Regions from separate parts of the Paenibacillus oryziterrae genome, predicted to be linked through region 3. Evidence: riboswitches for the same ligand, from Rfam matches in the RefSeq annotation. Region 3 holds a riboswitch; each other region holds the start of a gene.
The links. Region 3 has a riboswitch for cyclic di-AMP ahead of ACAN55_RS01515 (APC family permease). Riboswitches for the same ligand answer to the same signal wherever they lie in the genome.

Region 1: linked by a shared signal. The riboswitch ahead of ACAN55_RS15495 (NfeD family membrane protein) and the one ahead of ACAN55_RS01515 (APC family permease) in region 3 are both predicted to bind cyclic di-AMP.
Region 2: linked by a shared signal. The riboswitch ahead of ACAN55_RS21095 (C40 family peptidase) and the one ahead of ACAN55_RS01515 (APC family permease) in region 3 are both predicted to bind cyclic di-AMP.
Region 4: linked by a shared signal. The riboswitch ahead of ACAN55_RS02870 (hypothetical protein) and the one ahead of ACAN55_RS01515 (APC family permease) in region 3 are both predicted to bind cyclic di-AMP.

Annotation. Positions count from the first base shown of each region.
Region 1 covers NZ_JBGJZO010000014.1:45,209-53,178, reverse strand. Annotated here, with positions in the region: gene sleB (spore cortex-lytic enzyme) at 1-289, shown strand, start outside; gene ACAN55_RS15525 (hypothetical protein) at 536-1,054, shown strand; gene ACAN55_RS15520 (hypothetical protein) at 1,071-1,616, shown strand; gene ACAN55_RS15515 (hypothetical protein) at 1,756-2,268, shown strand; gene ACAN55_RS15510 (peptidoglycan-binding domain-containing protein) at 2,285-2,617, opposite strand; partial or broken gene ACAN55_RS15505 (cell wall hydrolase) at 2,647-2,982, shown strand; gene ACAN55_RS15500 (flotillin family protein) at 3,148-4,569, opposite strand; gene ACAN55_RS15495 (NfeD family membrane protein) at 4,591-5,130, opposite strand; cyclic di-AMP (ydaO/yuaA leader) riboswitch at 5,303-5,491, opposite strand; gene ACAN55_RS15490 (GNAT family N-acetyltransferase) at 5,676-5,942, opposite strand; gene ACAN55_RS15485 (NusG domain II-containing protein) at 6,048-6,449, opposite strand; partial or broken gene ACAN55_RS15480 (iron chelate uptake ABC transporter family permease subunit) at 6,536-6,688, opposite strand; gene ACAN55_RS15475 (SDR family oxidoreductase) at 6,753-7,460, opposite strand; gene ACAN55_RS15470 (NAD(P)H-dependent oxidoreductase) at 7,484-7,970, opposite strand, start outside.
Region 2 covers NZ_JBGJZO010000028.1:18,295-26,264, forward strand. Annotated here, with positions in the region: gene ACAN55_RS21080 (c-type cytochrome) at 1-79, opposite strand, end outside; gene ACAN55_RS21085 (GNAT family N-acetyltransferase) at 207-692, opposite strand; gene ACAN55_RS21090 (C40 family peptidase) at 944-1,438, opposite strand; cyclic di-AMP (ydaO/yuaA leader) riboswitch at 1,445-1,589, opposite strand; gene ACAN55_RS21095 (C40 family peptidase) at 1,942-2,370, opposite strand; cyclic di-AMP (ydaO/yuaA leader) riboswitch at 2,427-2,564, opposite strand; gene ACAN55_RS21100 (hypothetical protein) at 2,788-3,618, opposite strand; gene ACAN55_RS21105 (M1 family metallopeptidase) at 3,630-5,648, opposite strand; gene ACAN55_RS21110 (YwhD family protein) at 5,752-6,258, shown strand; gene ACAN55_RS21115 (AbrB/MazE/SpoVT family DNA-binding domain-containing protein) at 6,372-6,839, opposite strand; gene ACAN55_RS21120 (DNA-3-methyladenine glycosylase) at 7,076-7,762, opposite strand; gene ACAN55_RS21125 (transglycosylase domain-containing protein) at 7,855-7,970, opposite strand, start outside.
Region 3 covers NZ_JBGJZO010000001.1:309,559-316,209, forward strand. Annotated here, with positions in the region: gene ACAN55_RS01505 (DsbA family protein) at 1-476, shown strand, start outside; gene ACAN55_RS01510 (disulfide oxidoreductase) at 473-931, shown strand; cyclic di-AMP (ydaO/yuaA leader) riboswitch at 1,134-1,291, shown strand; gene ACAN55_RS01515 (APC family permease) at 1,417-3,234, shown strand; partial or broken gene fecE (Fe(3+) dicitrate ABC transporter ATP-binding protein FecE) at 3,488-3,592, shown strand; gene ACAN55_RS01525 ((2Fe-2S)-binding protein) at 3,597-4,421, shown strand; gene murB (UDP-N-acetylmuramate dehydrogenase) at 4,523-5,440, shown strand; gene ymzB (protein YmzB) at 5,492-5,830, opposite strand; gene ACAN55_RS01540 (ZIP family metal transporter) at 6,101-6,651, shown strand, end outside.
Region 4 covers NZ_JBGJZO010000002.1:104,094-112,063, reverse strand. Annotated here, with positions in the region: gene ACAN55_RS02895 (MBL fold metallo-hydrolase) at 1-121, shown strand, start outside; gene ACAN55_RS02890 (S8 family peptidase) at 299-1,858, opposite strand; gene ACAN55_RS02885 (hypothetical protein) at 1,948-2,427, opposite strand; gene ACAN55_RS02880 (hypothetical protein) at 2,488-3,915, opposite strand; gene ACAN55_RS02875 (hypothetical protein) at 4,175-4,363, shown strand; gene ACAN55_RS02870 (hypothetical protein) at 4,450-4,917, opposite strand; cyclic di-AMP (ydaO/yuaA leader) riboswitch at 5,049-5,212, opposite strand; gene ACAN55_RS02865 (SDR family NAD(P)-dependent oxidoreductase) at 5,473-6,195, shown strand; gene ACAN55_RS02860 (ThuA domain-containing protein) at 6,245-6,877, shown strand; gene ACAN55_RS02855 (spore germination protein) at 7,041-7,970, shown strand, end outside.

The DNA of each region.
Region 1 (7,970 bases), on a different contig from region 3:
CGGACAGGTAGCGGTCGGCGCGGTGGTAATGAACCGTATCCAATCGAGCCTTTTTCCGGATAATATCCGTGATGTCGTCTTTCAACCCGGCGCATTTACAGCTATAGCGGATGGCCAGTACTGGCTTGTTCCGAACCGTACTGCGTATCTCGCGGCTCTCGATGCCGTTCGGGGATGGGACCCGACGCATAATTCGCTCTACTATTTTAATCCGAGTACCGCAACCAGCAAGTGGATCTGGTCCCGCCCGCAGAATCTTAGCATTGGGAATCATATTTTCACCGACTAACAACGGCTATAACTCTCTTAATAAACAACAAGCTGGCAACCGGAGCATATCCGAAAGTCAGCTTTTTTTCTGCTTTCAGATTTCAGAGAATAATGTCGTAATTTGGCGAAGATTTGGCAACTATCTATTCCACCATTCGACACTTATTTCATTCAATATATAGTAATATTTATATTTTAAGGTAAATATTGAAAAAAGAGGATGAAGGCAAGTAATTTGAAATATTTAATATTAGGAGGGCAATATATGCTGAATTTTATCAAAAAAGAATTTCGATTTAAGAACTTAATATCTTATTCATGTGCATTAGTAACTGCATTCCTGATTTCAGTGGTGATGTATAGTAGTAACGCTTTTGCTGATTTACAAGGTATTTTTTATCCCGACAGTTTTCCATCAACCTATGAAGTTATCAATAGTGGATCTAATTATAGTGGATTAACTTATAGGTACTGGAGGAGTGAATCTGTACAAGGAAATAGTAATACGCCAACAACTGTTTACTTTTCTCAAGTTAGAACATCATCGGGAACAAGCAGTCCATCTGGTGCGCAGTTTGGAGTATATAAAATCGTCGATCTTAGAGATAAACGATATTTAGACTGGTATGCCCAAAGTATAACAACTACTAAAAGTGTTCCTACAAACTATACAGCTAACATGGGCAGTCTCTACAGTGAGATGACGGTTTATGCTGATTCTTATGGTATAGATGGAAGTCAATCTAATGTTAGATATGATAGAATTGCTTACACAAATCGTTAAGAAGGAGATGTTTTTTTTGAAAAGATATTTAATTACTCTTATCTCAATTCTTGCCCTTACAGGGATAATAGGTACAACATTAGCTTCTCCTTCCAATAATGGAGAGAAGTTTGTATCGGGTCATTCAGTTACTAGTTCTGCTAAAGTATTGAATGCTAACGAGGCAAAAGAGGTTTTTGGAAATACTGAATTACAGCTTCCATCAAAGCTTCCAACAAATTTTTATCAAGAAAGTATTATATATAACGAACCAACAACGATACTTAATGAAAATGTTAGAGCTAAAGTTGATGTTGAAAAATTCAAAGAAGTAACTATCCGTTACAGAAATACAACGGACAACACAAGTTGGATAGATTACACAACAAAGAAAATGGAAATTGTAATCATGGATGAAGATGCTAAAGATATCCTTATAAATGGTGTACATGGTCAATTTAAGAGTATTCCCGAACAAGGTTATATTGCATATAGTTGGTTTAAGGGTGGATTAAGTCATTTCATAATTGCTAAAAATACTTCTAACGAAAAAATTATTGAGTTTATTGAGTCAGTAAAATAATTTTTCGTATCAGGCTCATTCTATTCGGGCCTGATACATTCCGAACAAAAATAAGTGTATTTCAATTATAAATAAATCATATCTTAATTTATGTTTAATGTTATTCGTAAAACATTAAATTAACAAAAAGGAGGAAAACATGAGGAAATTCTTAATGTTAATTTTTATATTCGTAGTGATACTAAGCCTTGCTGGTTGCACATCTAAAGAAAACGGATTAAAACAAGCAACTAAAGAAATCGAAAATAGTGGTGGAGTTATTCCTAACGTAAAAGGCTTTGAAGTTAAAGAGATTGATATCTTGTCCGATCCGTTAGTACAGGATCGTGAATCCTTTATTTATTTATTTACAGATAAAAAAGGAGAACTTAATAAAGCTAAGAACAACAGTAGTGACATTAGAATATTATATGGACCTTATAAAGGAACGGATATTTTCAAGATTACTCAAAGTAAAATGGATATAATCACAGATAATATAAATGAAAAAGTGATAAACGGCATGGAAATGCAGTATAAAACGGTAAATAATCGAGTCATTATTTTCACCAAAACCAATGGAAACTCCTATACCTATGAAGCTAAGATCACCGAAAGATACAGTGAAGACAAACATTTTGATTTGTTTTATGAAGCAATAACTAATCGATAATCGTTCTTCCTTCTAATTAGTAAGTGTTGTCCTTTCCGCCCGCCCCCATATCCAATTCGTAGATGTTCAGAGAATATTTCTTTAGTGCGTTCCAGGTGGTTTTTCCTGGAAGTCCATCGACTGGAATTCCGTATTCCTTTTGCAACTTAAATACGGCTGTCTTGGTCTGTGTACCATGCTGTCCATCTAATGGCTGAGTGAAGAAATCTAAAGTTTTGAGCCGGTGCTGAAGATACCATAAGTCCCGTGAGATTCTCCCCGGTTCGAACACAGATGAAGCACTTGCTGACGGACTTAGGGCAAAGCTTGCAACGATGAGTAACAATAGCATTAGGGTGAGAGATTTCACTTTATTCCCCCTCCTTTATGTTAGCAATTATGATTGCCAAGGTTATATACAGTGAAGCCCGGGGCGAACCCTATTCGAGGCAGGTAGCTGTCGGCGCGGTGGTAATGAACCGGATCCAATCGAGCCTTTTTCCGGACAATATCCGGGATGTCGTCTTTCAGCCCGGCGCTTTTACAGCTATAGCGGATGGCCAGTATTGGCTTGTTCCGAACCGTACCGCTGATCTCGCGGCTCTCGATGCCGTTCGCGGATGGGACCCGACGCATAATTCGCTCTACTATTTTAATCCGAGCACTGCTACCAGCAAGTGGATCTGGTCACGTCCACAGAATCTTTCCATAGGCAATCATATTTTCACCGACTAAGGACCATACGGTGACTTATCGGCATTAATCTGAAATCAAAAGACAGCACCGAGATTCATGGGACTGAACCCATAATGCCCGGTGCTGTCTTTTTGTGTGTAACGCAGCGGTAAGTTGCCAAAATGTTCCGAAGCAGGCTCCAGGTACCGCCGCAAGTTGCATGACTTACAGTTCTTTATTTTTGCCAAACAGCCCGCTGATCGCTTCTGACACATTCATTCCGGTAAGGGTTTGGGTTAATTCCGGTATTTGAGTCATCATCTTGGCAATATCACCGGTAATTTTGTTCACCCCGGCCGATGCGCCGTCCTGGGAGATCACCGTGATTTTATCTACATTAGCCAGTGGAGAAGCGATTTTCTCAGCCAGTTCAGGTAGAATCTTCAGAAATTCAACTGTAAGCGCAGCTTGCGTGAACTGTTTGTAAGCTTCCGCTTTCTTCTCAAGCGCGCCTGCTTCCGCCGCCCCTGCCAATTGAACAATCTCCGCGTTGGCCTTTCCTTTTGCAAGCTCCGCTTCTGCTGTCGCCAGTCCGCGTTTAGTGGTTGTGGCGGCCTCAGCCTCCGCTTCAAGGATTTGCCGTTGTTTGGCTGCTTCCGCTCTCATAATCGTCGCCTGATTCTCCGCCTGCGCCGGTTTGATAACCGTTGCTTCCAGCTCCTTCTGTCTGAGCTCTACTTCAATCTCGCGGACGGTCCGGTTCGCCTCCGCCTCCATCTGCGTAATTTTGACCTGCTCGGTGACCAGCGACTGCTTGATTTTGTTCTGTTGCAGCTCGTATGCCAGATCCGCCTGCGCCTTCTTCACTTCCGTCTCCAGCTTAAAGTCCGCCTGCTTGATGTTCAGCTCCTTCTCAAACAGCGACTCCTTCGCCCGGGCAGCGGTTTCCGCTTCAATGGTAGCCTGGTGAGAATTAGCTTTGGCTATCGAGGATTCCTTCTCTGCCTCAGCCTGCTTGATTTGAATGTCGCGCTCCGCCTCCGCTTTGGCTATGCTGGCATCACGGCGGATACGCTCAATTTCTGGAACACCCATGTTATCGATGTATCCTTTGTCGTCCGTAATTTTCTTAATGGTGAAGCTGACGACCTCAAGTCCCATTTTATCGAGGTCTTCCGAGCACGTCTCCCGCATTTTACTGTTGATCTCGTCGGGCGTCTTCAGAATGGATTCCACCGTCAACTGTCCGATCAAACCGCGCAAATGCCCTTCCACGGAATGCAGAATAATCGTTTCGCGGTCTTCTTCAGGCCGGTCGATAAACTGCTCACTGGCGGTAAGAATGGCCGTTGGTTCACTTTTTATCTTGATCTGTGCCACAGCTTCCAGGTTCAGCTTAATACCTTGCTTAGAGAACATGGCCTGAGCGGGAATGACATCGAAGCTCATGAGCATCATGGAGATGGTCTTGTTGTTCTGAAAGCCGGGAATGACGAAAGTCCCGCCCCCCTGCACCACTCTTTTCCCGCCGAGACCATACACAATCATCGCCTGATTGGGCGGAACTTTTTTGTAGGCATTCACAATCGTAAATAACGCAAGCAGGATAACAGCAACAATCGCCCCGGTTAAATAAATAATGACCATTCAGTTCGACTCTCCCTTGTTTCACTCATATTCCGTTTCCCGCTCGAAGAGGGTTACGGCTGCAATTCCCTTATCTACCTTCAAAATAATAACTCTGTCTCCCTTGGAGAGCCGCTGGCCGGTTTCCGCCCGTACCCCAATGGAGCGCATCGTGCCTTGTAGCACGTACTTCATTTCTCCGACTGCTCCATCTGCTGCCGGGATACTGATATACCCAAGCTGCCCAGCCGGATCATAATCCAATTCTTTCATACTATCATCATACCGGGGCATCACCTTGGCCAGCACATAATACATCAGGCAGCCCAGTACAATAGCGATGAAGGTACAAATCAGCAGAACCCAAAGTCCGTTCCATTCACTGAACCGGGTCAGCACATAACCGGCGCCGCCCCAAGCCATAACAAAAACCATCAAGGGAAGAATAGGTACAAAAGTCGTCCCTCCCGCGTCTCCCGCGCTTCCTCCCATATGGATATGCCCAAACCCGTGCCCGTGAACACCGCTGGTCAGGAGCAGCAACAAGCCTACCCAGAAGCAGACAATAAACGCTGTAACAATAAGAAGCCCTCCCGCTATAAACTAATATTTTAGACTCCCAAAACTAACATTTGCCCATTGTTAAATGACGTTTTCTTTGCAGTGTGCACAGTCTTTCATTCAAATGTCCACAGCAAAAAGACCACAGAAGCGGCAGGGCTCTCCGTGGTCGGCTAATCGATCATGGCGGCTCATCCTCTCTCTTCAACGCTTACGGGGTTAGCTGACGGATTCGGGCAGCGAGATTGCCCTACCTTGTCGGGACGGTTTGTCGGCCCGCGCAAAGATTCACCCCAGTGTGATTTCCAGCATCCAGTCTTCGACGCTATCATTCACGTTTGGTTCCCCCGTTCCCACTGTCGGAATTCAGCAATTTGAGAACAGTTATATAACATTCGGTTGCTGATTTGAATCATACGCCTGCGGCCATTCAATGTAAAACATATCCAATGGCAAAAGAAGCTAAAGAATGCCGATCCTGCAGGAATGAAGGCGCATTCTTTGGCTCCGTTCTTAACCGGTCGATTATTTGCTTTGATTTGCTGCGTTTTTCTCCACATAGGAGCTTACAAGTATTTAATCATTGCTTTCTGTCCGCTTTCTTCTGCAATCACTGTGAAACCCATGCTTTCATACAAAGCATTTGCCGCGACGTTATTCGAAAATACATTCAGAACCATTTTGTTCAATCCCTCTTTTTGAATTAATCCCCCCATATATTGAATCATTTTCTTGCCATACCCCGCTCTGCGGTGATTCTCGTAAACCATGATGTCATAGATAAATGCTACATCCATATCCAATATCGTCCAGAACCCAAACTCGGTAATCAATGATAAATGGTCCAGAAGGAGCCCAAAGGGAATATTTTTATATAAAAAAAAAGCTGACCTCAGGATCGCCCCCGAAAGTCAGCCTATGTTCTCATCTCTATGATCCTAAATAACAGCGTCGAGTTCATCCTCGCCCTGAGAGCCTTCAGGGTTAATCACCTCAACCAGCACCCGGTTGGGGATACATATAATCTGCTGATGCGGCTTCGTTTTGAAACCCATCTGCATCGATATTTTCCTCGGACAATCCGCAGAGACCATTTGAATCCCGTAATCAAATACCTTTAGCGTATTATGCCCGTATTTGGTCTGGATGTCGATTACTTGCTCTTTCTTGGTCAAATTCACGGTCTTGTACGGTCTGCCATCCACCGTGATTTGAGCAGCCAGCTGTCCTTGAACATACGTATCGTTGCGAGTATCCAGCCACTCCACCCCATAGATAACGCCTGCGACAAGCAGTACAACCCCAATGATAATGAAATCTCCGAATTTTATTTTAAACAAAGTGTTAACCCTCTCGCTGAATAGTTATAAGTCAACCCTACCACAAAAGTATGGAGAAAGTATAGAGAACGGATAGTATCCGATGTTTACACCTTACTAACCAGAGAGCGATACATAAGGAAAAGGTAATATGGCACACCCATCAGCATAATAATGAGGCCAGACGGAATTCCATACGGTGCCACTATGGTTCTTCCGATGGTATCGGCAATGCGTAACATAAAAAAAGTCCTGATGGACCAAGGGTTTCTTGATCACCAGGACTCTTATGTTAATGATTGTCTACTCCTTTGGGGAGTTAACTTACCACGGAAGCGTATTATCCATATAAAAGAAACCGCCTGTTGGTCCGTCCGCAGCCAGAGTGGCATAACGAACTGCCGTCTTCGCACCTTCTTCAGGCGATAATTCAGCTTTATCTCCCCCCATGCGGGTCTTCACCAAACCTGGGTGCACGGTATTGATCTTCAATTGGGTTCCCTCGTATTTCTTAGCCCAATACACAGTCAGCATATTGAGAGCCGCCTTGGACGCGGCATAGGCAGGAGTAGCGAGCCGCTGTGCCAACTCATTGGTCAACAGAAACTGGATCGACCCCAAAGCGCTGCTCTGATTGACGATTCTACCCGCATTACTTTTCAGAAGCAGGGGAAGCAGCGCTTCGGTAATGTGATAAGGGGCGAATGTATTGACCTCAAAAGTGGTTTCAAAGGCACCTTCGGCTTGAGATGGCTCCGCCCAGATCCCTGCGTTGTTGACCAAAATATCTAACCGGCCGTACTGATCCTCGATCCACTTAGTGAGCGCGGCAATGTGCGCGCTATTCGTCACTTCCAGCTCTACACCAATGGCTTCTATGCCTTGGACTTTCAGATGGCCGGCAGCTTCTTCAGCGTCAGCCTTCGTTCGTGCCGACACTAATACCGTAATTCCTTGCTGCCCTAACTGTTTGGCGACTTCAAATCCGATCCCTTTGCTTGCTCCTGTTACTAATGCTACTTTGTTGTTCATCTTAAATTCCTCCTGGTTTTGGTTTAAATGACTGTAACCGTCTCGAAATGTTCCAGATAAGCGGCCCCACTTGCAGCTATCTCTTCATCTGTTACTTGGTTGGCATTGTGAAGCGTAAAAGGCGGTAGATACAGCGCGCTGACATGATTGGCAAGCGCCTCAATGGGTTTAGTGATATCCTGGATGGTGAACAAGTTATAACCGCCAGGCTGATAAGAAGCCGCCGTACCTGCGGTTGAAAGGGCGATACCGATTTCTTTGCCCTTTAAATGCTCTCCGCCAGGTCCAAAAGCCCAGCCATATTCCAGCACCTCGTCGAACCATTGCTTGAGGAGCGGTGGCGTACTGTACCAGTACAGAGGATATTGAAAAATAATCCGGTCATGCCCGTCCAGCAGCGCCTGCTCCTTGGCGATATTGATGTTCTTGTCCGGATAGGCTCCGCTAAGCACATGTACGGTGATATCCTTTTGTTGCTTCAGCATTTCCGCCCAGGCTTTGTTGATCCGT
Region 2 (7,970 bases), on a different contig from region 3:
TGCCTGGAAGAGTGAACATTAGTACTACCGCAAAGGCGCAGGCGGCGAAAAACAAACCGCTCATGATCCATTTTTGCATCCCCATTCGTCCCTTCTATGTAAGCTGCTTCCTCCATTATAACGGAAGGTGAAGTGGTATCATAGCATTTGTGGCAAAAAAACGAACAGATATTGTGAAAAAGTTCAAATTCCATTTCGTCAAAGTGTTATTTATCATAGACCATGCAGTAGAAGGGCTTCATTCCGGTCGGAGTTCTGCGCTCATAGGTATCAGTAATCGTAAATCCGCTTTTGCGGTAAGTCCGGATAGCTCTCTGGTTCCAGGTCAGTACCTCAAGATCAATCTCGTACTTCGGATAACGGATGCGTGCTCCGATGACGATTGCATCCATAAATGATTTGCCCAGGCCGTGACCGCATAACTCAGGCTCCATGCCTATTCCCAAACGAATGACCCCTTCCATAGGGAAGTACTGGGCGAAGCCGCAGAGCTCGTTCTGCTCATTCACTACAGAGACATATTGTTCTTCGCGGATTGTAGGATCGCCAAATTCAACACCGAGTGCTTGCATCTGATCCCAAGGCAGCCAGTCATAAATGTTATAGGGGGGCTTATAAACCCACTTGCTTATAGCTTCGGCGTGATTGATTTCCATGGGTACGACACGAAAGGTTACCGGGGAACTGATCATAAGGTCAGAGACCTCCTTTAATGGTAACTATCTATACTTAATTATATACAAAAAGGTCTGGAATCGACTCAAAAACTTTATAGGAGAACAAAACCAGATAAATACCTAAAATATTTTAAGGAAATACGTTTTAACGGTAGATATGGAGTTTGGTAAATGGTGAGAGGGGTAAAAAATAGGTAAGGACAAAATAAATAAGCCCCCTCCCAGGTTTCGGCAAAAACCGTGGAAGAAGGCTTATTTGAAATTAATTATTGCACATCATCGTTGTCTTCGGAATCAGTAGCGACTTTAGCATATGCGGTCTTGCTCATGATTCGTTTGGCGCCAACGTAGCGGTTGACGTAGTAGCTGTCGCTCAGTGAACTGATGGTTACACCACGCGAGGATGAAGCATGTGCGAATTTACCGTCGCCGACATAAATGCCGACATGGGATACGCCTCTACCGGATGTATTGAAGAAGAGCAAATCTCCTTCTTTAAGCTCACTCCGGGATACTGCGGTGCCCATTTGGTATTGGGAGCCTGATTGATGCGGCAGATCAATACCAATCTTGTCAAATACGTACATGGTAAAGCCGGAGCAATCAAATCCGTTTGTGGTTACGCCGCCGGAAACGTATTTAGTTCCGATAGCTTTATCAATTACGGAATCCATCTTGGAATCGGCGAAAGCGCTTCCTGCTCCAATTGCGGTAAGAAGTACTGAGAAACTGAGTACAGCTGCAGCCAACTTCTTCTTCAAAATACGTAAACCCCTTCCAGATGCCTACGAGGTTAGCTTAAGGGTTCGGTTGAAGGTCCCCTATGACCCCTCTGCGAATAGGAGGTCAATTCACCCAAAGTGGTTCCCCCGTTTTCCTTGTTTGATTAAGGAAACTCGGCACTTACTGTTAAATCAAGATTTCCAAGAAACATGACAAAACGTTCGTAAAGGACAAGACAATAATTACAAAAATGTTACTATAAACTCACTGCGATTATTGTAACAAACAGAGCAGCAATTGGCAATCACTTATAACATAGTATTGCGAAATTTATGAGTGATTTAAGAGAAAAAGATACCTAAAAACCCTGGATTGTCGCAAAATTGTTGCAATTTATTAATTTTTACATCGGCAGGATGTTTCAAATTTGTTGGAAGCGTGTAAAAGGTAGAATAAGGAAACAAAAAATCCGGAAAATGATTACGGCAATAATCAGTTCCCGGAGGTCAAAAAAGCTCAAATATTAGGTTGCTGTCTAGGTTCAATCATAAGCTACGGACTTATAAGCGGTTGTGCTCATGACTCGTTTAGCGCCAATGTAGCGATTGGCCCAGTATGCCTGACTCAGTGAGCTAATGGTTACACCACGTGAAGAAGAGGATTGGGCGAACTTTCCGTTTCCGACATAAATGCCGACATGGGATACACCATTACCCAATGTGTTAAAGAATAAGAGATCTCCGGAACGCAGATTGCTGCGGGACACGGTGGTCCCTACTTTGAATTGGGCTTTTGAGGTTCTAGGCAGGGTAAGACCTAATCTTTGGAAGACATATTTAGTAAATCCCGAACAGTCAAATCCGGTGGTGCTCATGCCTCCGGTTTTATAGGTCGTTCCGAGGGTTTTGGAAATAACGGTATCCATCTTGGAATCAGCAAATGCGCTGCCGGACCCCAAAGTGAATGCCATCACAATCCCTAAAGCAAGAGTGGTGCATTTCTTTGTAAACTTATGACTTTTCAAAGAAGTATTCCTCCTAATGCCTGCGAGGTTAGCTTAAGGGTTCGGTGGAAGACTCCCTATGATCACTCCGAAACGAGATCAATTCACCCAAAATATGGTTCCCCCACTTCCTGGTGCAAGGAATTTGGCGTTTTGTGCACCGCGTACAACATGATCGTGACAACAACAGTAGAGATTCAATTCGATTTGAACGAAAAGGTTACGAATTTACTGAAAAGATTACAAAATTGTTACCATCGTTACAGGCATCATTGTAACAAAGGATTTACAGTTTTGCAAATGGTTTAACAGATTGTTAAGAAAAAGAGTCTCTGCTCTTATTGTGAGCAAGGACTCTTTAAATATGTGCAATGGGGATGCTGTTTATTTAAGGGAATTTTTGCTATCCCATAGATGATATTGTGCCGACAGCCCCCACATTTTGAAGAAGGTGGATGGCAGTGGGGAGAGTTGCCGGATCAGAATTGCAGGGAGCCCGGGACAGAATACGCTGGTTATGCTACATAGTAGAAGTACCAGAAATCCGCCTGCTCCTAGAAGCAGGGAGATTCCAGAGGCTGGAATGATATGGCGCAGACACAGCAGCAGAGAGGAGAACATTCCTGTTCGTCCGGTGTAGCCAAACTGCATATAAAGCAGGCATAAGCGGATAAAATAAATATAAACGAGCCATGCGGCGGTATAAGGGACTGCCTGTAATAGAAGCTTGTGGTCAAGGTAGGAAGAGAGTAGCAGTTTGTACAGAATGGGAGCCAGCCAATATAGAGGTATTAGGGCAAGAATCCATTCGATTAGACTAAAGATCATTATAGGCAGACCGAACAGCTTCATTCCAGGGAAAAAGAAGAGTCCGCGCTCACCCTTGCTCTCCTGGTGCAGTTCGTGGATCAGTCCTGCCCGGATAAAGGGAGATATAAGCAGTCTTAGAACGGTGATACCAAGCAGCAGCCAAAGCCATTTCTGGACGCCAGGGTCTCCAGCTAGACTGTATTGGCCTTCGATGAAGAATTGCAGTCTGCCTATTCCGCTGCCGCCGGCTTGTTCATTCGGGTATCTCAGTAGAACTGGTACTATGGCATCCCTAATAAAACCATACAGGAAATACCCCCAGAGCAACCGGTATATGAAGAGCAGTATCAGGATGTATATTTGCTCTTTCATGCTCTTAAAGCCGCGGCTTATTGATATTCTCATGGTCATTCACCTCACCAGGACAGAGTTGCAAGCACGGTTTCGACCAGCTTAGTAACACTCAGCGTCCAGCGGGACACCGTATCAGGTTTAAGCTCGGCCAATCTAAAATTGTTAAGATGCTTATTTTCAAGGAGGACAGCGTGCTGAGGGTCAATCTCCGCCGAGAGAAGAGGAGAACTGTAGAGCAGTTTTAATGTGGTTTCAGTGCCTTGCCCGTCCCAAACCTCCTGAGTCGTATGGCCGTCGGTAAAGGTGAATTTAACCGTAACGCCAGGATAGTGAGCCCCCTTGTTCACCAGTTTTACTTTCGATTCATAAAGGGATGGTGATTGAGGTACATCACTTTTTTGGCGGACGGAGTAAATATCCTCTACGGAGAAGTCAGGAGTGCCGCCGCCATATACATAAAGATCAAAATATTCCTTCCAGGACTTCCCGGTGACCTTCTCAACGACCTTCTGGAAATCGCCGGTGGACGGATGACGGAAACGGTATTTACGGGCATAGGAAGACAGAATGCTGTCCATGGCCTTAGTACCGATTCTCCGTTCGATATCTTTAAGCACGAGCTTGCCGCGTATGTATACGTTCTGAGTGTATGAGCTTGTTCCGTGATATCTCCAGGTCTCCTGATTCAGCGGCTCCGGCTGCTGTACGAGACTTGCCTGTAGCGGCAGATTAGCCGTAATTCCGTATTCCTTTTCCATTAGTCTGTCTTCTGCGTATGATGTGAAGCTCTCGTCCAGCCAAGCCTCCTCGAATTCATTGCTCGCAACCATTCCATAGAAATATTGATGTCCGATCTCATGAATCACCGTCCGTTCCAGAGAAGTATCCGGTGTAGTGCTGCTGGCTCCAAAGGCCGTAATCAAAGTCGGATATTCCATACCTCCCGCCCCATTTCCGTTTGTTGGAGGTACGACGATGGATAAAGTGGAGTAGGGATAAGATCCATACCACTTACTAAAATAGGTGAGTGCTGCTTTGGCGGCCTGGAAATAACGCTCCTGTAAATCCTTGTGCAACGGGTCCAGATAGAGCTTGATTCGTACACCTGGAACCCCTGGTACGGAAAAAGCCTGCTCTGCTACCACGAAGTCGGGGGAAGCGGCCCATGCGAAATCATGCACATCGTCAGCATAGAACTGATATGTTTTGACACTTTTGCTGATTTTCGGGCTTTTTACCGGAAAGCCGGTTGCGGCTACGGTGTATTCGGAAGGAACGGAGATCGTTACATTATAGATGCCAAAATCGCTGTAAAATTCGGAAGTACCATGGTACTGATGAAGATTCCAGCCTTCTTCGCGGACGGAGCCGACGCCGGCGGGCTCGTAGACACTAAGTTTTGGAAACCACTGCCCGGCCATAACAAAATCGCCTGCCGTACCCATACGGGCAAATATCCTTGGCAGCTTGACCTCGAACTGAAGTTTTAGTGTAATGCTCTCTCCCCCGGCCACCGGCTCGGGAAGATGGACCTTGATGAGGGTGCTGTCTTTGGAGTTTCCGTCATCCGGCTGTACGTACTGCACCCTTTGTAGCAAAGAGACACCTTCTGTCGTCCGCAGATCGCTTAGGGACATGCCCCCAAAGCCGTCTGTGGGCATGGTATCGCCGCGAAGCTTCCCGCCGGATTCTCGCATAAAGGTGGTCTCCATCGAAGCAAAGGCGTTGGGATACAGATGGAAATATAAATCATTTACCGGTTTAGTACCTGGATGGGTCCAGGTTACGGTCTCAGAAGCCTCAAGTGTTCGAGTCTCCGGTGCAAGCTTCACGTCGATGTGATATTCGACAACACGTTGACTCAGGGGTTTGGCTGCCGGAACCGGCGTGCTCTCCGGAAGGGCTTCGGTTAAGGGTTTATCCGGGCGGAGGACGGCAGGGGACTTGGCCCCTTTTGGAACAAGGGTGTCAACCGCAGCAGGGCTGTGACCCGAGAACAGCCATATTCCCCCCGCCAGCAGACACAGGGCGGCGGCCAGTGTCCCGAAGATGATTTTTGAGTGTATAGATCGTGGCTTCATACTGTGATTCCTCCCGTTGACAAGCATCTACGGGATGTATATGTTTGCATTCGCCGTATTATTAGCTAAAATTAAATTATTCGCAGGAGAAAGGACGTGCAGCATGGATAACGTACAGCCGGAGGGTAAGAAACAAATTGCCCTCAATATTGTAAATGCCAAGAGCAAACATAAAGGGTTTGGTGCAGGCTCTATAGACCTTAACAATGTATCTCCTGTCATTATTGACGGCGGAGAGGCAGTCATTGATATTGGTGCAATGCACGCTAAGAGCAAGGTAGAGAAAGGAATCAGGTTCTCTACGAACCGGGAAGACGTACCGGACGGAAGGCAGGTGTGGGTTGTCTGGGTAGCAGTCGACCGTGCCCCGGAAGGGCAATATTATGCCGGATTAACCGCATGTGAGATGTGGATTGACAGCGAAGCTCGGCGGGGATGGAAGATACTTGCCGACCATGTGAATAAACTTGATTCAGCATTGAAGCGGAGAATCATAGTGGAGGGGCTAGGAAATGTGGAGAAGTCGGCACTTGTCGAGCTATTGAAGGCTCATAATGAGGACTGGTGGGCAGCGACCTCAGACGAACTGAAAGCCGCTCTTGCTGTGTAAGTAATGTATTTAATCCGGGAGTCATCCGGAACGATAGAAGAGCTTCGTCCTCCTGTGCTGGAGAACGAAGCTCTTTTCAATTAAGTATAATTATGCCATAAGGAACCGTGCTGTTAAGATTTGCTTATGAATTTTCGTTTCAGTTGACTTACTCTGGCCTGACTAATACCAAGCTTTTCGGCAAGTTCCTTTTGATTCGCGTGAGGATGTTCGTGGATGGCGCGCTCTAAACGAAGCTTCATTTCTTCCGTGCGGGCTCTTTTCTTGCCGTTTTCTCCCTGTGATGGTGAGGAATTCTGGGGTGCGGGTGCTTCAGTCGTATACACATGTTGCTCGGGAAGACTCAGTTCCGAAAGGCAGCTTCCGCAAATAAACTGATCTTTGTAATAAGTGACATTATCCAAGCTTCTGCAGAATGTGCATTCTGTTGAGGTGTACTTCCGTAATACGATAACATTGTCGTCCAGAACAAAAAATTCGATTGGATCCCCAATGTCAATATTGCGCGTCATGCGAATTTCTACGGGAACCACAATTCGTCCAAGACTGTCTAAACTCCGGATCATGCCTGTATCCTTCATCCCATGTCCCTCATTTAATCTAAGATTTGGTGGTCATCATGATTATACAGTAAATGTAATTTAAGGGAAAGAAGAAAGCGCTTAAAAAGCGTATGCGAGATACCCTCTCAGCTTGGGGTTAAAAGAGTTCCACTTAAGCCTGCAATGAAAAACCTCTCCAATTGAAAATCAAGGGGAGAGGTTTATTAGGGTTCAATACATTTATACCCAATTCTCAGGAGACGAAACGTTTATCACTAATTAATCCACAGATAGGTTTGAGGATTTTTTTCAAGTACTGAAAGATAAGGGTTGCCTCTAAGATAGAAACGCCAAGGCTTCAGTGCATATTCCTCTGCATATGGAATGTTGATGCGCGCGGATTGGACAATATCTAAAGAACGGGGATCATCGCCCTGCTCTAACCAGAGCGTTCCGCTTGAAGTATCGAGCCGGCATCCGTTCAGGCTCTTATCTATTCGAAGTGCCCGGCATAGCTTGCCGGGGCCTCCGGATAAATCTGCGGGCTTCCTTACAGTAATGTTCCGGTACAGAGTCATAAGTTCTGCATCAACGGGTGACACGGGCTCCACAGCCCGGATAAGGACAGCGTGCGGATTACCTTCTTCGGCGGTGACAACATTCAGACAATGGTACATGCCGTAAATAAGGTAGACATAGGCGGTTCCCCCTGCACTGAACATAACCTCAGTCCGGGCGGTACGCCGGCCTTTGTAGGCATGGCTTCCTTTATCCTCGGGCCCTCCGTAGCTCTCTGTTTCGATAATACGGCAGCGGATATCGCCGTGTTCCGTACGCCGGATCAGATGCTGCCCCAGCAGGCGCGGAGCGGCTTTCAGCGCAGTATCTTTATAGAGCTCCGGTAGAAGGAGTACTCCGGACCCGGCTGAGCCTATATGCTTGGCATCGTTGTTAGGATTCATGATCGAGTGCACCTTTCCGGCACCAGAGAACTGAAATCTCTGACGGTAATTGGTCTCATGGTATCCTAATTAAGCGTCAAAAGGCAATATCCCTAGTTCAGCCACCACCGTTTGATATTTTTCCATAAGGAGCTGTCTTCGGTAGTTGGGTCCACGGCTCCCGGAGAGCTTCCTTCGGATGGAGCTCCATCATTATTTCCATGCAGAT
Region 3 (6,651 bases):
GTCCGGCTTGTGCGGAGTTTACCGGTGTCATCAAACCACAGATCGTTGACGAATACGTAACCCCGGGAAAAGCCGCTTTCTATTTCGTTAATATGTCATTTGTAGGTCCTGATTCAGAGACGGCATCTCTGGCAGCACTCTCTGTGTATCACCAGAATAATGACGAGTTCTGGAAGTATTATGATGCCATGTACGCACGTCAAGGTAAAGAAGACGAGGAGTGGGCCGCAAAGGATTATCTGGTGAACCTGGCGAAAGAGCTGGGACTTACGGTCGATACTGATGTTCTGGCGAAGGACATAGAGAATAAGACCTATGCTGATGAGCTACAGCGTGACAATCAACTCGCGAGTGATAGTGGTGTGACGACAACTCCGTCAGTGTTCGTGAATGGAGTGAAAATTGCCGAGCCATTTAATTATCAGGCCATCACTCAACAGATTGATACTGCTGCTAAAGAAGCGGCCAGCCAATGAGTACCTTCATCTCCTTTTGCCGCCGGAACTGTCTCTATTTGGCCTGGTTCGTATGTTTGATCGCTGTAGCCGGCAGCCTTTATTTGAGCGAGGTGCTGCACTACGAGCCCTGCAGATTATGCTGGTATCAGCGCATCTTTATGTACCCGCAGCTAATTCTGCTCGGCATTGCAACCTATCGAAATGATAAAAAGATCATTCCTTATGTTCTGCCGCTTAGTGTAATCGGTGGTTCGATATCGATTTATCATTATGCCGAGCAGAAGATACCCGCAATGAGCAAGATTCTGCCTTGCACCATCGGTGTTCCCTGCAACAAGGATTATCTGAATTTTTTCGGCTTCATTACCATTCCTTTGTTGGCCCTTATTGCCTTTGTATTAATGGCTACGGTGTTATGGTTAGGACGTGATCAGGGAGTTACTGAGAACACGGAAGATACAGAAGAAATGTAACTATTAATTCATATAAAATCTGTTACGGATATCCGAAGAAATTCCAAAAAAACACGTTCCATGGGGATAATAGGAGAGAATGAAAGAAAGGAACCTGCCCGTTGCATAATTTGCGGGAATTGGTTCCTTTTTCATTCTTTTTTCATTTGTTTCACAGCTTTACTGAAATTGCTTTGTAGACTAATATTAGACCTTGTGAGAAGTTGAATATGCGCTGAATTTTCCAAAGGAAAAACGGGGGAACCAACCTTGACCACCGTGGTCAAAAGGGGTGAATCGGCACTAGGAGAAATCCTGGTCCGTAGGGCTACCACTGCCCGAATCCGCCAGCTAACCTCGTAAGCAACCGTGGGATAATGATCATGCTTTAAGCATGCGGATCATATCCGTATGCTTTTTTTGTGCCTGCAATTATGAAAATCCACTATTGAAAATGGCGCGCGGGAATCCGATTCAACTCACCAAAGAGAGGAACTGTTTCTAAAATGGTAAGCAAAGTAAAACGTTTTTTAATCGGTCGTCCGATGAAATCCAACGAACTTGATCATGAAAAGTTAACCAAGGTAAAAGCACTCGCGGTTCTGTCATCAGATGCATTATCATCTGTTGCATACGGAACGGAGCAAATATTAATAGTACTCGTGGCAGCTGGATTTACGGCCATATGGTACTCGTTGCCGATCGCACTTGCTGTCTTGGCTCTGTTGGCAATTCTGATCTTGTCCTACCGGCAGACGATCTTTGCTTATCCACAAGGCGGAGGCGCGTATATCGTTGCCAAAAAGAATCTGGGCATTCCCACAGGTCTACTCGCCGGCGGTTCCTTACTGGTAGATTATATCCTGACTGTAGCGGTTAGTGCCTCTGCAGGTACGGATGCGATCACTTCGGCTTTTCCAAGTCTGCATAGTCATACTGTACTAATTGCGACTACTGTAATCTTAATTCTAACTATCCTTAATCTGCGCGGTGTGACGGAGTCTGCTTCGTTCATAGCGATTCCGGTCTATCTGTTTGTAGTTTCAATCTTTGTTCTGATCTTTACCGGTGTATTTAAATATATTACAGGTGGAACTCATGCCGCTGTACCTGAAATGGGGTCAGTAGTATCCAATGTTAGCTTGTTCCTGCTGCTGAAGGCCTTTAGCTCAGGTTGTTCTGCACTAACGGGTGTTGAAGCGGTATCGAATGCCATTCCGAACTTTAAGGCTCCTGCGGAGAAGAATGCTGCTAAAACTTTGGCACTCATGGGTATTATTCTGGGAAGTATGTTCACAGGAATTACGCTGCTAGCTTACTGGTACGGAATCGTTCCGGATGAAAAAGCAACTGTTATATCACAAATCACCGAATCCACATTCGGTCGCGGTGCCTTGTATTTCTTTATTCAAGGAATTACAGCAGTTATCTTGTTCCTGGCTGCGAACACTGCATATTCTGCATTTCCGCTGCTGGCCTGCATGCTTGCTAAAGACAAATATATGCCACATGCTTTCATGGTCCGCGGTGACCGTTTGGGCTTCTCAAACGGTATTATCTTCTTAGGTGTTATGTCCGCTGTATTGGTAGCTGCGTTTCACGGGAATACAGAAGGGCTGATTCCCTTGTATGCGGTAGGGGTGTTCATTCCGTTTACGTTGTCACAGCTTGGAATGATGGTTCGCTGGTATAAGCAAAAACCAAAGGGCTGGCAGAGCAAATTCGCAGTAAATACTGTAGGTATGCTTACAACTCTTACAATCACGATGATCTTCATCATCACTAAATTCACTAGCGTATGGATGGCGTTTATCTTCTTGCCACTGGTAATGTTCGTATTCTTCCGTATTCACCGCCATTATATGAATACAGCAGATGAGCTTCGTATTCAACTCGATACAGATAAGCCTTGCATTAAAGGCAGTACAGTGGTTGTTCCTGTATCCGGAGTAACCCGGGCAGTACTTCATTCTCTGAGTTATGCCAAGTCTTTAACGGAGAATGTGGTCGCAGTTTATATTGGCTTTGATGAAGAAGAGATTCACAAGCTGGAACAGAAATGGGAAGAATGGAATCCGGGAGTACGTCTGATTGTGCTTCGGTCCCGTTACCGCAGCATCATGCGTCCGCTGGTCAAGTTCATTGATACGGTAGAGTGGAAGACAGCTTCCACGGATCATATCACGATCCTGATTCCGCAATTTATTACGAAGCATTGGTGGCAGGCCATTCTGCACAATCAGACCAGCTTGCTCATTCGCTCCTATTTAATGAATCAGAAGGATATCGTTGTTGCAACAGTACCTTTCCATCTGAATAAATAATTTAATAGAGTTCATAATATAGAAAGCGGTTGTTCCTTAATTGAGGGGCGACTGCTTTTTTATTTTTTTGTTGACGTGGAGAATGATAATCACATCATTCAAGGGGTCAAGTCTACAGAACATCAAATTGCTAGTCGTGATACACACGTACATACTGGAGGGGAACTAAATGTTCTCAGTAAAGAGAACGAGAACAACAAGGATAAGTTCTGCGGTAATAGGACTCATGATTATGATATTGTTCTTATCCGGACGTGAGGTATTTGGCATTGAAGCCGATATCATGCCTGATCCCCGTACGGGTGTACCCTTGTGTCTGCCATATGAGCTTGCCCCTCATAAAGCCGCCGGTTTATGAGCGAGTGCAGAACATTGAAAGCCTCATTAATTCAGAATTAACTACCAAATTTGATCTTCATTTCACCGCACCTGAGGGAGCAGTATATTCCTATGTGGCTGTGGAATTACTGGATCCTGAGCATATGCGCAGATTTATTTATGAATACGCTCCACTAATAAAAGCACTGGACGATACTGCTGTTGGCGCTTATTTCGCAGGCTGGTTCACCAGTGCGGCGCTGGCACTGCAATATTCACTTTCCGTGTTCGATGCCGCGCCGGATCTGAGTCTGAACAATCTGCACATTCATTTGATTCCAGCCGCAGGCTATTGTAGAGTCGCATTTTCATTGCAGAAAGGGGAGTTAAATCCTGCACCTAATGAGCCATTTAAACGTGAAGAGTGGCTGCTGCAGATCCTTACAGACTTTTATAAAAATACAGCTTCACCACTCCTGCAATGCGTATCCGAAGCCAGCGGTTTGAGTTTAAGTAAGGTTTGGGGCCAGCTACCGACCAAATTCAATTATTATCTGGAACTGTTCACATCGGGGAGAACCGGTGACAGCCATGTGAAGCAGTTGAGTGACGATTATACAGCTCTAAAAACCAAACTGCCTCCCGAGGCGTTCGGATTATCCAACAATCCCTTTCATGTTAAAATCCGCATCATTGAGGATCTTGCCGATCCCCAACGGACAACTCAAATGCGTAACCGCTGCTGCTTATACTACCGGACAGAAGGCGGAAGCTACTGTTACACCTGCCCAAGGCTCAAGGAAGAGGAACGGGCGGAACTTCGTAAGGAAGATAGAGGTAAAGTGGCAGATAACAGCATATCAAAGTAGATTCTGGATTTTCTCCAGCCAGCAAGCTCCCGTCATTGACAAGGGAGCCTGTTCGTTGTTAAAGTGGGGAATGCAACAATACCGCTTAAGGAGCCTTTAATATGGACATCAGCAAAGTAATGGAGGATTTACAAGGACTTGTTCCTGACGGAGTCGTAAAAAGCCGGGAGTCCTTAAAAAGTCATGTATTTACCCAAATGGGCGGACAGGCGGATATCCTGACAGTTCCGGCCACTTATGAAGAATTTCAGAATATTGTTATATATGCACACGAACACGATGTACCACTGACCGTTCTTGGCAATGGTTCCAATGTGATTATCAGAGATGGTGGTGTACGCGGGATTGTCCTCCAAACGTATGGATTATCCGGTATGGAAATCCAGGATGGACAGATGCTTCACGCTCAGTGCGGAGCCAAAATCATTGATGCCTCGAGATTTGCTCTCGAGAACTCACTGGCAGGTCTTGAATTCGCCTGTGGGATTCCCGGCACAGTTGGAGGGGCACTCTATATGAATGCGGGCGCGTATGGCGGAGATATTAGTCATGTGCTTCATAGCGCACTTGTGTTATCGCAGGAGGGTCAGATGCTTACCCTTGAAGGTGAAGGGCTGCAATGGGGATATAGAACGAGTATATTTGCCAGCGGGAACTATATCGTTCTGGAAGCTCGCTTCTTGTTAACTTCAGGAGTACATGAAGAAATTAAAGTAACGATGGACCAGCTTACGGAACTGCGGGAATCTAAGCAGCCCCTTGAATTCCCTTCCTGCGGAAGTGTATTCAAGCGCCCTCCCGGACGATTCGCCGGACAGCTTATTCAGGATAGCGGACTTCAGGGAACACGAATCGGCGGGGCAGAGGTCTCCACGAAACATGCCGGTTTTATTGTAAATGCAGATCATGCCACAGCTACAGACTATATCGGACTGATCCATCATGTCCGTGCTACAGTAAAAGAGAAATTCGGTATTGAGCTTGAAACCGAAGTGAAAATCATCGGTGAAGAAGAATAGATCTTTAAAGTAGAAATTGGCTGGAGGGCAAACCTCCAGCCAATTTTTGTATTATTCCTGGTCAGAAAGGACATATTTTGCCCGTTCCGTATCTACTTGAATACTCCCCTCATGGTTAGCATCAACATGGAGTCCACTGACAGCTATTTCATAAGTAGGTTGTGGCAGAGGAACAAGATCTCCATCCTTATTCTGAGTACTTCCATGCCCTTTAAGGATAACAGCGCTGTCCAAATAATCATCAATGACATTTTCAGCGTCCCGGTAATCGACTGCCTCAAGGCTGAATTGGACAATATCCAGATCAGACAATTCTTTTTTCTCGATAATAAGTGTATGACCGATATGTGTATTTAACCATTGAGAAAGCTTTTCTACATTCTGTTCCATGGAAATCCCATCCTTATTGTTGTTATAAATTTTAAGTTACCCTATATCCGGGAAATGAATCCATCCGGGACATAGTTATAGAGGATATATTGTTAATTGGATTAAATATTAAATCGATGAAAAGTATTCTGATATGCGTTTTAAGACTGAACTCTAAACAGAATTGCAGATAGGAAATTACGTTATGGGTATCTAGGTTTGTTTTTATTGGATTGGGTGTAATCTAATCTTATGGATTCGGACTGATTAAAAACAAAGAGGGTGTTTGGAGTGTGGACTGCGGCGATGTGGGGCGGAGTTTCGGGCTCTGCGGTATTGATCGGGGCGTTGATGGCTTTATTCCTTCGTATCCCGAAGAAATTCATTGGACTCATCATGGCTTTTGGTACAGGTGTATTGATTGGAGCTGCAACGTACGAGCTGCTTGGTGATTCCGTAGCCGATGGTGGCCTGAGTCCGATAATCATCGGATTTGTTTCAGGAGCGGCTGCATTTACGTTATTTGACTGGTATATCTCCCGTAAAGGAGGAGCAGACCGGAAACGATCAGCAGGGGTTGCAGGCGGCGGAGCAGCTGTGAGCAGCGGCCTTGCTATTTTTGCCGGCACCATGATTGACGCTATACCTGAATCCATTATGATCGGCGGAAGCCTGAAAATGGGGGGAGGCGTCAGCCTGCTGCTGGTGATTGCGATATTCATCAGCAACATACCGGAAGGGTTATCAAGTACAGCCGGATTGAAAGCCGGGGGATTCTCCGCAGGGAAGACGTTGTTGTTATGGTTATCGGTGCTTTTTATATCTATTTTGGCTTCCTTTGG
Region 4 (7,970 bases), on a different contig from region 3:
TCCGGTCGAACGGGCAGTTCAAGCGGCTGGTCGGCTGGGAGCAGCCATAGCAACGCCTCGGATTGGAGAGACGGTTGTTATTGGAGCGGCAGATTATCCAAGCGCCGCATGGTGGAAGTAATACTGTCCGGTTCGACTACCGGGCGGCCTACTCTAATCTGCGTAGACTAAAGTCCTGAAAGTCCAAATCTTTATGATGCCAGCCATTTGGCGTGAGGAGATGTTCCTGAGAGGGAGGGGGGAAGTGCCATGCAAATTGCAATTTGCCCCCTCTTGTTGGTAGGCGCTATTCTTTAGGTTAATCTGACAAGGATAATAATATTAAATATTCTCCTTCTACCGGAAGTCCTGAATGATTGTTGATTTGAAGCATATAGGTACCTGCTTCCAGGTTAATGGAGTTGATATTTTTTTTATCTGAATCATTGACTAATAATTGAGGCGAGGTCAATTGATTGCTAGAGAATAGACGTAACTCAGTTTCCATTCTACTGGAACTTGAATTTATATTTATAACCAATCGTTTATTTACTGTAACCTGGAAAACAAACCAATCCTCGTCATATTTTCTGTTGAAATTTCCGACAATAGCACAATCGGGTTGAATATCAATTTTTTTTGCTTTTGTTATTCTATCATTTTCTTCAAATTGATCATTATGCATAAAGAATTGTACTATGAACTCGTAATCAGCCGTACGGTGCTCATTCTTTAATTTACTCTCAATAGCGATTGAGTTTCTACCCTTTTCAACATTGAAGCATTGCGGCTTTAACTGATTTTTATATTTAACTTTATAGTCCACTTTGCTCTGACTATTATCTATAGATTTCGGTTTGATACATACTGTTCCATCATATGGAACTTCAAAGGAATACCAATCTTTATCCTGGGAGTCGGATAAATTTGCAGTTATAAGTTTCCCTATTGGAATGAAACTGGAATTTTGTTCTTTATTATTACCCTCATATGTATCAAAGAATGAAGGACTTGAAGGGATAAACAGACGGTCTGTTCTCAAGAATCCATACCCTGACGAGAAATCAAATCCTTTCTGATCCACGTCTTCTGTATTCTGTCTTAGGATTTCTCTTACTTTGTAAGGTTTCAGGGGTATAGTACTACTGCTTAGTACAGCAGCTGCAATCATTGCAACCTGGGGTGCGGCTATGGAGGTACCGCTGACCTCGGCTATTTGACCTCCTGTCTGAAAAGTCTGCAAAGTCCCCAACGATACAAAATCGATTTCATTACCCTTATTAGAATAATCCTCGACTTCTTTATTCCTTTTAATGCTCCCTACGGAAACTACAGTTGGATAGGCTGCCGGATATTCAATTTCATTACCTGAGTTGCCAGCTGCGGCTATAACAACTACTCCTTTTGCTTCTGATACTTCAAAAACCCTTCTCATTTCTTCACTGTCTTTTTGTTGACCCAGTGATAGTAAGATTATATCTGCATGATTCTCAATAGCGTATTTAACGCCGGCGCATATTTTGAGTTCGTCAGTGTATCCCCGTGTATCTACAATCTTCACAGGTAATATACTAATGTATTTCTTAAAGGGTTCCATAGATTTGAATAATGTGCTCTCCATTAAAGCCAATACACCAGCCACTTCTGTACCATGCCCTAATATATCCGTAACATCATCATTATTATCTACAAAGTTATACCCGGATAATGTAAGTTTCCTAAGAAAAGTGTTGTTTTTATCGATCCCGGAATCTAATACTGCAATCTTGATGTTGCGCTTAAAATACAAGTTATTACTGTTTGTTTTCGTTATTGGTATCCATTCTTTATCCTTCTCAAATAGCTTGCAAGTATTGAAGCTATTTAGGGATATACTCATGCTTAGCATTATGGAAATAATGCACATCATTAACTTCAATTTATGAAACCACCTTGATTTAATGTAGGGGATACACTTTTCGGAGAGTATTAATTGTTTCCTGGTGCTTTGCCCGGAGGAAGTGAGGGTAGACCGGTGCTAGCACTTAATAAACTTGAGAATTGATCATTCCCTCCCCAGGCGATTCTTTTCTCCTGATTTGTTCCGGGGTGTTCAAGCCTTAGGAAAAATGTAACATTTGTAAACTTGTCAGCATCAATCCGGTAGTTGATTTGAAGGAAATCTGCGGTATCCGTTTTTTTATCGAAGATATGTTCAAATCCGGATTGAGCTAAATAAAAATGCTGATCCACGACAGAAATTGAATGTATATGTCCATCTAGCTCCTTTAGATTTGTCATAATAAAATCGTTCGATCTGTCTAATGCAGCATCCTTACTTAAATAATTTAAATTTAAAAGCAGGGTTGTTAATTTGGTTGGATTCTCAGTAGTGATTAGGGAGTAAGCAATATAGAAACAGGATGCGGCAACCATAGCTGAGGTTACAATAACAGACTTTATTTTCATAGTCTTTGGGCTCCTATTAATGAGAGAAAGCCCTCTAAGAGGGCTTTCTCTCAAACGGTATTAGAACTGATATGAGATTGATTTCTTCAAATCTCTCGAACCAATTAAAGAGTTATAAACACCAAATCCATTTCTTGTGTATACAGGGAACTTAGCCTGGAAGCCCATGGTTCTTGTTTGAGAGGATGTTCTGTATTCCAACTTCTGTTTGATCGTAAAGTATTGGTTTGGAGTACCCATACGCCGATCTTCCAGATATGCTCCGAATGCCTTATTTGAATCACCGCTCGATGGGCTGATCGTAATTTCGTTACCATTTAGCGTACCGCCGCTACTATTAAGAAGTAGATCGGGTAATTCCCAAAGCACGTTGACCCAGTTCGGTTTTTTTCTTACTAATTGTTTAATCAGACCTTTCGGTGAGCCCAACACATCGGATGTTGCGCTTGCTGTAAGCTGAACTACACCTACCGTGTCACCCCAAGGGTTGGAGGATGTTCCGGACCCGTTAAAGGAGAAAGTTAGGAAAATTGGATTATCTGATTTTCCTAATGTTAAAGGAGCCCATGTAGGGTCGTCATAAGCATCATAATTTGAATCGGTGTATTCACTAACGATTTTAAGCGTGCCATAAAATTCGGTTGGAGCAGGATGATTAATGTAGTAGTCCCACTGAAGAACTTCATCGATGTACATTCCCGGCTGATTACCAGTGTATTCGTTTACATAATAGTAATCGGTGTCTTTATAACCGACTACTTGATAATACGAAAGGGAACTTGTAGTGGCTAGGCTCTTCATATCACTGGAAATAGGAGCGAACACGTTTCTGAACCAGTAGTCGGAGGAGTTAACCGCATTTGCATCAAGTTGTTCCTTTTCGGCGCCGGTTTTATCATTCGCACTAAAAAATTGACGTTTTTCAGGCTTAAGGATGTCACTTTTTAATTTGGTTTGCGCCTCGAAGTGCTTTACTTCATCAAGGAGCACATTCTTATTATTCTCACCAAGTTCACTTGCATCAATATCAAAGAATGAGATTTCACGAGTGTTCTTATGTTGCAGATAAATGGATATTATTGAACGCCCTTCCAAGCCTTTGGTGAAAGTAATGCCTTCCTCCACGTTCGCATCAATCGCTACATGAAGAACATCAAATTCTCCTGAAACAGTATCAATAATTACGACAGAGCGATTATCCTTTTTTATTCGGGTATTTGTTAATCTGCCTTCCAGTGTTAACGGAAGTTCTTTACCGTTATATGTAACTGATCCGGTAATAGAAATTTTGTGGTTGTTAAGCTTGAAGTCTGAAACATGAAGCTGGGATTTCGTTGTAGGCCCTCCGTATTCAGTTGCTGGCATATTTAGATAAGTCTCGCCAGTAAAGGAGAATAAATCTTTGTTGGTATCTGCAAAAGCACCCGTTGGAAATATTGCTGCAGTTAAAGCCGTAATTGTTGCTAGTTTCAGGAGTTTTTTCAGCATTTAATAGAAACTTCCCTTCCGTTTTATGATATTTATGGAAGTGGCCACTACCAATGCTACAATAATACATGAAGTGGATATTTTTGTATATGATGTAAAAATAATTACTTATTTGTTTGTGGGATCTGGAGAATGGTAAAAGATAGAGTGTGAAATGAGGAGATAAATATCGTTTTGATATTACTTTAAATTTTTTGGCATAACGCTCTAGTTGAGATACAATAGTCCTAAACGATGTTTAGAAGGGATTTATACATTAATGAACAAGAAATATCAGACACCTGCGCTGCTTGCCGTATCTTTTCTGCTGATTCTGCTCAGCACGCTGGTTCATTCGGAGAAATCAGTTGTCCTCGGCGCTGTACAGACCATCATGCTCGGCGCTGGGCTTACCGGTTGCTGCATAGCGGTCTGGAAGTTCATGAAGAGCAGCTCAGGCAAACGCTAAACCGCCTGGCAATGTAATGAAGGAGGCTCATACCGTTAAGGAGGAGCCCCGTCCGAACTGCTCATATTGAGGTGACGTAGATGGGATTATGCTGTGTTCATGCAGGCAGGCTTGGAGGAATCTTTCAGTCCGGCCATCTGCTCCCGCAGCCCTCTTAGCCGTGACTTCAGCTCGGGAACACTTATCTCAAGGATCAGACTGATTTCTGGCATAGGTAGCCGGAGACCGTACCATAGTGCTTTTATTGCCTGATCCTCTTGAAGCTTTCCTTCCCGGGAGGAGCCGGATATAAGATGGGATTTCTGTTCGGCACACAGGCGGATACAACTTTGGAATGCAGCAGTAAAAAATACAGTCTGATCGGTTATAGGCTTACGGCTGTTCAACTCGTAAAGTTCTTTGAAGGTTGCGATGGTTATATGCTCCGCTTGGGCCGTATGTTCAAGTAGCAGAGTGCTTAGGCTGTAGATCCTGCTCGAGAGCTGGCTCACGTAATCCTGAAATTTGCTCGAAACAGGACAGATGGCAGGCAGAGGGTCTTGCATGAAATTCACGATCCTTTCCGGATATCTTGATATGATATACAGACAGCACAAAAACCGCTGGACAGAGGAGGCCTCTGCCAGCGGTTTTGTTCATGTTCAGGCTGAAATACAACCTGACACCAATCGCCGGGCGGATCAAGGGTCTCTCTCCTTACGCTTACGAGGTTAGCTGTCGGATTCGGGCGGTGAGAGTCGCCCTACCTACTTAGAGACGATGGAAGTCTCTTTCGGATTCACCCCAGTCGGCCGGTGGCCGGATGGTTCCCCCGTTTCCCGCTAGGCGGGAATTCAGCGTGTGTGCTGCTGTGTTAATCTTCATACGAATAATACTCCTGAATACCCTTTTTTGTAAAAAGCGGAAAGAATGACTTTCAGACGCAGGAACACCAATTCAGGCGGCGGCCGGTATAAGGGAGAGTACGCTCGTTAATTTTTGCGTAATGTTAGCGTTTTCTCTCGTGTTTTGAATAAGCGTTGAAAAAACAAATGACCCATGCTAAGGTGAGGGAGATGTAAGTAAACGCATACATTTCATTTCGCAGGGTTAAGGAGTGTTCCATGGATATGAACAAAGTCGCTTGTGTTACCGGTGCCGATAGAGGCCTCGGCCTGTATCTTGTGCAGTGGCTGCTGGAGAACAAATACGCCGTATTTGCCGGACAGTACATGCCGGATGCTGAATTTTTGCAAAGACTTCAAGAGGAGTACCCCGGGCAGTTGACGCTGGTTCCGCTGGATATCGGCAGCAAGGATAGTGTTAGGCAGGCTGCGCGGATGATTGCCGCCGCGACCCGGCATGTAGACATAATTATTAATAATGCCGGAATTATCAAAAAGGTTGACGATGCCACCATGCTCGTTGACATGGACGATGAGGCTATGGCTGAGATTTACAATGTGAATACGCTGGGTTCACTTCGGGTGAGCAATGCGCTGATGGGGCTTTTGCTGCAGGGAGACAGTAAGCTGATCGTCAATATTTCTTCGGAAGCTGGCAGTATCTCCCGTAATAAACGGACCAATATGTATGGGTACTGTATGTCTAAGGCGGCTCTTAATATGCAATCCTCCCTGCTGCATAACCATCTTAAGGAGCTTGGCGGTCAGGTTATGGTATTCCATCCGGGGTGGATGCAGACCTATATGAGCGGCCAAAAAAATGAAGAAGCACACACACCGCCTGAAGAATCGGCGAACAAAATCATGGCCCTTGTGCAGGATTACCGGAAGTACGCCGGAGAAGAGCCTGCTTATATCGATATCGACGGAAATGCTTGGCCTTGGTAGGAATATACTGCGCTAGAGTCATATAAATGCTGGAAAGGTGTTGAAACCCATGAAATTAAAGGCGCTTGCCCTGGGGACCTACTCGGAGGTTAAGTATCACCATTTTGCCGGAGTGGATCGTGAACTGGAGACTATTTTTAATGGCGATCTGGAGCTAACCTGCTCAGAGGATTTGAATAGGCTGAAAGACGATTCGCTCGCTGAAAATAAGCTTGTTATATCCTACACCGATTTTACGGATCATCTCCTTACACAGGAGCAGGTAGCAGGATTACTCTCGTATGTAGCAGCTGGCGGCGGACTGCTGGTTATACATAACGGTATCTCGATGCAGCGGAATCAGGAGCTGGGAACGCTGCTCGGAGCATATTTCACCCATCATCCGGAATATACGGCCCTGTCCATTTCCATCAAGGAGCCGGAGCATCCGATCATGCAGGGGGTAGAGGATTTTGTCATCGATGAGGAGCCGTATTATTTTGAGAGTCAGCCGCGGTTCCAAACAACGGTCCTTGCGGAATACCCGCATGAAGGGGAAATGAGGCAAGCCGCATGGTGCCATGAGTTTGGATTGGGGCGTGTAGTTTATCTGATGCCGGGTCATCACTTGCCTTCGTTCTCAGCAGAACCGTTCCGCCGGATGATCCATAGAGGCGGGCTGTGGGCAGCCGGATTGCTGTAGTGATCCAGAGTAAGAAATAGGGCGGATCTGACTCTTTCGCATGAATAGGACAGCCAGAAACTTCTGGTTGTTCTATTTTTTTGTATGAAGGAATACTGGTGCCAGTGCATGAATTATCCAGCTTCGGTCAAAATAGGGTTACGGAGAAGAGGGGGCGTTAATTTTGTGGAACATGTTCAAAGAATTCATTCCCAGCTGGAGCGAGCTGCTTACGGCTTTCGTGATCTTCTGCGTACCTTTTTCAATAACGCTGTTAACCGCCTGGATCCGGACCAAAGAGGGACAGACAAGCGGAAGGGGAAGCAGGGCTGAAGGGGCAATAGGGGGAGGGGTTCCGCGTGGAGACAACGCTGGTGCACAGGGGCAACCTATCCATGCTTCCTCGCAGAAGTCCGGCAGCAGTAAGGAGACAAGTTCTGCCTCAGATCAGAGTAACAGCCCGCTCGTGTATACCGGAGACTTTGAGAACAATCTACTACTATTTAAAGAGCTTAGTGCGGATATGTCCGATGTCAACATGAGGGAACTGCGGATCGGAAGCCTGAATCTTAGAGCTGTGCTGATGTTTGTCGACGGACTTACAGACAAGATGGGAATAGACCAAAATGTGATTAGGCCTTTAATGAACGCGGTACGTCCTTTCGACAGCTTTGAGCATGTGCCTGAGGGGGAAGAATTAAAGGACATTATTGCCCATCAAATCGTTCTGTCCGCAGAAATAGAATGCACAGGAGATCCTCGGATGTCGCTGCAAAAGGTATTATTCGGCTCTGTTGTCTTGCTGGTGGAGGGAGTGCCTGAGGCAATCGTGCTGGGAACATCCAAGGGGAAAACAAGAGGGGTGGAGGAGCCGGTATCCGAAGCGCTTCTGCGCGGGCCACGAATCGGATTCAACGAGACATTAAGTGACAATACAGCAATGCTTAGAAGGCTGGGACAGCAAACGGAGCTTGCTATGATCTCTTTTACTGTCGGCAGAAGGGTTCAGAAGGAACTGGTGATGACCTATATCAGGGACATTGCCAGCGAAGAGCTTGTGGAAGAGATCAAACGCAGAATCCGGACGGTGGATATAGACGATGTTCTGGAGTCG